2 linked regions of the Desulfosporosinus acidiphilus SJ4 genome follow. The protein of the gene in region 1 interacts with the protein of each later gene in a pairwise test. Links are inferred from orthologs where the notes say so. Each region holds a gene or a part of one and is shown on either strand. Other genes may lie near its edges.

Evidence for each region.
Region 2: the proteins of serC (region 1) and selB interact in binary tests that used the Escherichia coli proteins (3 or more experiments, as listed by UniProt). The link is inferred for Desulfosporosinus acidiphilus SJ4 from one-to-one orthologs.

What each region holds. Positions count from the first base shown.
Region 1 is NC_018068.1:4,706,920-4,710,086, forward strand. What follows is about bases 295-3,130. They hold serC (3-phosphoserine/phosphohydroxythreonine transaminase), read right to left. Parts: upstream 2,336-3,130; coding sequence 1,253-2,335; downstream 295-1,252. Other genes in these bases: DESACI_RS21535 (phosphoglycerate dehydrogenase), read right to left, coding at 295-1,194; DESACI_RS21545 (hypothetical protein), read right to left, coding at 2,849-3,130. In the rest of the region: more of DESACI_RS21535, read right to left, coding at 31-294; more of DESACI_RS21545, read right to left, coding at 3,131-3,154. UniProt on the Escherichia coli protein: Catalyzes the reversible conversion of 3-phosphohydroxypyruvate to phosphoserine and of 3-hydroxy-2-oxo-4-phosphonooxybutanoate to phosphohydroxythreonine. Is involved in both pyridoxine and serine biosynthesis.
Region 2 is NC_018068.1:4,910,857-4,914,056, forward strand. Bases 119-2,987 are described here. They hold selB (selenocysteine-specific translation elongation factor), read right to left. Parts: upstream 2,567-2,987; coding sequence 671-2,566; downstream 119-670. Other genes in these bases: DESACI_RS24385 (hypothetical protein), read left to right, coding at 294-494; DESACI_RS22455 (YkvI family membrane protein), read right to left, coding at 2,879-2,987. Outside these bases: DESACI_RS22445 (ABC transporter substrate-binding protein), read right to left, coding at 1-89; more of DESACI_RS22455, read right to left, coding at 2,988-3,200. UniProt on the Escherichia coli protein: Translation factor necessary for the incorporation of selenocysteine into proteins. It probably replaces EF-Tu for the insertion of selenocysteine directed by the UGA codon. SelB binds GTP and GDP.

The sequences.
Region 1 (3,167 bases):
TGCTCCCCCCGAACGTAATTTTAAGTTGATTTATTTGATAACCCTTATTCTTAAAACCCCATCAATCTCTTCAATTCTCTTGATGATGTCAGGAGTTGAAGGCGGTTCGATATCGAGCATAGTATACGCCCACTGTCCCTTACTCCTATTCATCATATCCGAAATATTAATGTTTTCTTTGGCAAAGGCAGAAGTGAATTGACTCAGCATGTTAGGAACATTGCGATGGTGAATGGCGATACGCTCCGCTTGAGTACATACCCCCATGTCACAGTTGGGGAAGTTTACCGAGTTCCTGATATTTCCGTTCTCCAGATAGTCCATTAATTGCACAACCGCCATGACGGCACAGTTATCTTCAGATTCATTGGTGGATGCCCCTAAATGAGGTATTGCGATGACTCCTTCATGTCCTACCACGTCTGGATTAGGAAAATCCGTCACATATTTACCGACTTTTCCGGACTTTAAGGCGTCTATCATATCGCCATCATTCACTAAAGTATCTCTTGAAAAGTTGAGAATTTTAACTCCATCTTTCATAAGTGCGAAAGCCTCTTGATTGAACATACCCTTTGTGGAATCTGTTAAGGGGACATGGACCGTAATAAAATCACATTCTCGGTAGATCTCTTCCAATGATTTACTTGGCTTAATATATTTTGAGAGCTTCCAGGCAGCCCCCACCGAAATAAAGGGGTCGTATCCGTAAACATCCATCTCCAGTTTAATGGCCATATTGGCAACCAAAACCCCAATAGCTCCAAGTCCTATAACACCGAGCTTCTTGCCTTTGATTTCTGTTCCCACAAACTTAGCTTTATTCTTTTCAACAAGTTTGGCTACCTCCGGCTCCTCTTTAACCGAATTCACCCAGTTCACTCCCCCAATGAGGTCGCGGGAAGCCAGAATCATTCCAGCCAGTACGATCTCTTTTACCCCGTTGGCATTGGCCCCCGGCGTATTAAAGACCACAATTCCTTTTTCAGCGCATTTATCGAGGGGGATGTTGTTAACCCCTGCTCCCGCTCTGGCGATAGCCTTTAAAGAACTCGGCAGCTCCAGCTCATGAACATTTGCGCTTCTGACGATGGCGGCATCGGCATCTTTGAGGCTCTCCACCAGCTCATAATTGTCTGTGAGCATATCCAATCCCACATTGGCTATGGGGTTTAAACGGTTAATTTTAAACATCTGTATCTACTCCTTAATCTAGTTGTTTTATCCATGGTTCAGCTTTAGCTGAACGATTTCACTGATTTTCCTCTTCAAACTTTTTCATAAAGTCAACTAAACGCTGAACACCTTCTATTGGCATGGCGTTATAAATACTCGCTCTCATCCCGCCTACAGTTCTATGCCCCTTTAAGTTCTCAAATCCGGCAGCTTTTGACTCTTTAACAAATTTAGCATCAAGTTCCTCCGAACCCGTAACAAAGGGTACATTCATTAAGGAACGATCCTTCTTGGCAACCGTTCCCTTGAACAGCTTGCTCGAATCAAGGTAATCGTAGAGGACCGCAGCCTTCTCTTCATTCCTTTTCTTCATAGCCTCGAGGCCACCCAGCCGTTGCACCCACTGAAATACTTTGCCGCAAATATAGATGCCATAAGCCGGAGGAGTATTATAGAGTGATTTATTGTCGGCATGAGTTTTATATTTTAACATGGTCGGCGTTCCGGGTAAGACGTCGTCAGTGATTAAGTCTTCCCGAATAATAACAACAACGACTCCTGCGGGGCCAATGTTCTTCTGCGCACCGGCAAAAATGATCCCATACTTCGTCACATCCACCGGTTCAGAAAGTATATCTGAGGACATATCTGCAACTAAAGTTTTGCCGCAGGTTTCCGGCAAATCGTTAAATTTTGTTCCATAGATTGTGTTGTTATGGCAGATATACACATAATCAGCATCATCAGAAATTTTTAAGTTCTTGAGATCAGGGATATAAGAAAAGGTCTTATCTTCTGATGAGGCAATGACATTGATTCGGCCATAGATTTTTCCTTCAGCAATGGCCTTTTTCGCCCATTGGCCCGTATTAATGTGATCGGCCGCTCTGTTTTTCATCAAGTTCATAGGAATCATAGCGAACTGTTGGGAGGCTCCGCCTTGCAGAAACAATACCTTGTAATTATCTGGAATGTGCATCAAATCTCGTAATGTTTTTTCGGCCTCGCCAATGATTTCTTCAAAAGCTTTGGAGCGGTGACTCATTTCCATAACGGACATACCTGTATTTCTAAAGTCTAACATCTCCTCTGCTGCTTCCTTTAACACCTCTTCTGGCAGTACGGCAGGGCCTGCTGAAAAATTATATATTCTTGCCATGATTAATCCTCCTTCTAATTTATAACTTTCTGGAACAACTCTTGTTAAATTATTTACATCTATCTCCTTTTTATGAATTATTTTGCTATATTGTTATTTAATGGATGATCGTGAGAATACAAAACCCGCCCCTATTTGGGGCGGGAATTCCGCGGTGCCACCCAAGTTCCAGCCAGATTAAAGCACATGATAAAGGCTTGAAAATAAAACAAACCTCTCATCCCTTTAGGGACGAGAGGTTATTCCCGCGTTGCCACCCATGTTGCCAAAATCGGCCAACTTATGTCCGCGTTATCGGGCGGAACCCGTCACAATTCATCATTGGCCACTCCAGGATGGAATCCTTCGGCTTAGCAGACTGACTTACACCGACCGCCAGCTCTCTAAACAACTTGAGCCCAGGACTTCCCTTCATTGTGTTCAAAGGTATTACTAAGTTTTATTGAAGTTGATTTTAATCCATAAACGTCAGCGTGTCAAGGACTTTTGTATTTTTCTCGAAAAAAACTATAATCAGCAGAGGTTCCATCCTTCGATGACCAATTTCTCTCTGCGGAAAAAGCGCGTCAAGTCAACCACGAGATTCATGTTGCTCAAATGGGAAGGAACGTTAATTCTAATCCCTTGTACTTCGATAACTGTATAGGATCCCGGCGCCGTCTCTAACCCTTTTCTCACTTTGAGCTCACCCAAATGCACAAGGGGAGGCTCAGAAATCTGGAGACAACATCCGTTAATGATCACCGGCATATCCACCGAAATCGTCTTAACTCCGCTTTTCTCAAGAAAATCGAAAGCCTCCGGAGAGATTGTCCACATCCACTGCACCTCC
Region 2 (3,200 bases), 200 kb from region 1 along the record:
TTGGAAGCTGTAGTGCTGCCGCAGCCCGAGACCAAACCTAACATTAAGACTGCGATACCTAATAATACTTTGCCTTTGTTTTTTTTCACTCTTATTCCTCCATTATCTTTCCCTTAGTTTTAATCTCTTCCATTGTTAAAGTATTTTTTTGCCGCTTGAAGATTCCTGATAACAAAATTCCAAATTTCACATTTAGATTCCTGTACCACTCCTCTAACTATAGATTAATTGGTGACCTGTCTTCTGCCCTTGGCCTTTGACATCCTGATCGTCTTCAGTGGAGAGTATCGCACTTGTTTGGCTTTATAGACACTTGGTCAATCCACACTGCAGAAGAATGTCTATTAAGTTTGCAGAGTGGATTGGCCAGCGGCTGCCTAGTTACACGTATTTCAGCAGACGAAGACACTGTCTTCGCACGTATTTACTCTTCTTGCAGTAAACAAGCGAAGATTATACCTTCTGCCCAGGAAAATGGATTTTCCATCCATTAGTGATGCCGCTAAGCGGCATAGGAGTCTGATAGAGAAAAAAAATCCTGGCATAATGCCAGGATAGACCCCGCACAACAGTTATAATACAGACATATAAAACACTTACCCCTTGTACTTAAATATTTTATATCTGTTACACCATTGTGTCAATTATTAAATTCTGTGTCATGACAATATTAGTACAGTTTTCTTTTGTCGCCTATCCGTTTCGTAACCTTTTGTTGGTCAAAATATTCAAGCAATGGCACGGCATATTTTCTAGAAGTCCCCCAAAGTTCACGCACCTCTGAAACTCCGATTTCTCCATGATGTTCCAGATATTCTTTTAGTTGCCCATGCGCTCTCTCAAGTTCTATATGTGGATAATAATATTGATCAACATGAATCCACTCTCCGGTGTCACATAAATATTGAGCGTAGTCTGCCGCTTCATTTTTTGAAATGCCGAGAGTCTCTGCAGAAGCTATTAAATCTGGTGGCGTAAGTTTGAGAGACAGCCACTTCTCCCTCAGATTTTCTAACCTCTTTTCTATTTCCTGCGGCATTTTTGCTATATCTATGGATTGAACTTTACTTCCTTTTAGAATATATACGTTTTTTTCGGCACCTTGTTCGAGCACTGTTTGCCAACGACGATTTGACCACTGATTATTTAAGCGGCTTTTTAATTCCCCTCGGCTTATCCCGAGACGCAGAGGATTGTGCGTTTCATAGTTCCTTACGACTTCAACTAACCTTTCGCGCCAATTTCTGGCCGCTTCGCTCCCCCATAATAGTCTTGTATCATCCTCCATTAACACTTCTAGCCTTCCAGACTCTTCCATTATTGTTATCCTGTTTTCTAAATCATCTGTACTAATCTGCAAGCGTGTCGCAAGTTCGGCAAAACTTCTCGGTTCGCTAATTTCCTTTTCCAATAAATCTAAAGGATCCCCGAGATCTTTTATTCTCATTTGGGCCAGTACATTTTCTTTAAACCGCTTTTGCTTATAATCCGCCACTCCTAGTATTTTACCTCCTCCAATTGTATGTGGAGGTGAATAAAATCTTAGGACAAACCGATCTCCGGAAGCCACTGCTACTGGTTCCTCAAGAAGGATTTGGGCAAACCCTTCTTGACCCGGTGTTAGTTCCTCATGGTTTAAGAGGTGAATTCTTCCCAGTACTTCGGTTGTCCCGATGTGAAAGCGTACTCTTTGTCTTTGAGTAATAGGTTTATCGGAAGATGGAAGATTACGCAGCGAAAGATCTAATATAGTTCCTGCTGGAAACACGTTGGGGGTCACCAACACTGAACCACGCTCAACTTCGGCAACGTCAACACCCGCTAAATTTACTGCGACTCTCTGCCCAGCACTCGCCTCTTTCACCTTCTCGTTATGAACTTGTACCGATCGAACTTTTGCCTTAATCTCCCCTGGTTCGATTGCTAGCTCCTGTCCGAGAATCACTGTACCGCTCTGTAATGTTCCTGTTACTACTGTTCCAAATCCCTGAATGCTAAAAACCCTGTCAATGGGCATTCTTACAGGGCCTGTTGACTTCTTGCTCTCGACTTCTGAGAGTATCTGATCAATCTCCCTCTTTAAAGGTTCTAATCCTAAACCCTTTACTGCAGATACCCGGCAGATGGGTACATTTTCAAACACCGTATTTTTAAGCTTCTCTATGATATCCTCTTCCATAAGGTCAAGCCATTCTTCATCTACCAGATCTATCTTATTTAGGACAACAATGCCGCGAGGTATTTCCAATAACGTTAATATATCCAGGTGTTCTTTAGTTTGAGGCATTATTCCCTCATCAGCTGCTATTACCAGCAGGACAATGTCCATTCCGCTGGCTCCTGCTAACATCTGCCGAATAAATCGTTCATGGCCGGGAACGTCTACAATACTTACTTTTCGTCCACTGGGCAATACCATATGCGCAAACCCAAGCTCAATTGAAATACCCCGTTGTTTTTCCTCTCTCAGCCGATCGGTTTCAATTCCCGAAAGAGCGCGTATTAACTCAGTCTTACCGTGATCAACGTGTCCTGCCGTTCCTACTAGATAATGTTTCTCAGTCATTATTACTCCCCTTATTTTAGAATTTTGCCCTTTTAGGAGTGCCAACAATACAATCTCTTCTGCAACCGGTTTTTGTTCAGTATCAGCAAATAACTTTGGTTGTAAACTGCAAGGAAAGTTAACACGTGCGAAGACAGTGTTTCGTCTGATAGGAAAAGTACAACTAGGCAGTGGCTGGCAATAACGACAAGCGTTTGAGCTTATAGCCACACTGCAACTCATACGTATACTCTGGCTATTTGGATTGGACGAATGTCTCTGCAGTCAAACGAGTATGATACTCCCCATCGGAGGCTATCGGGATAACGGTCTTTATCTCTTTATCCATAGAAATAGAATCGTTGGCATAAAAACCAAACCTAGGTATCCAAACAGCGGGTAAATCAACTGCACAATTTGAGAAAACTTTACGCCTGCAAGTGGTAATAGCAACGCTAATAGTATCAAAGTCGTTCGATTGTAGTTTAGTTTTCCCGTTTCTACTACTCTGCTAATCAAACTAAATCCATTCCCAATCGCAGCAGTTATCATAGCTAACCATAAAACAATAACATAAAAGAATGCCGTCCAATCACCCAGTTTACCTGCTACGGCTACCATTGGTATTTCTAAACCAAGCACCTCAGGAAATCTA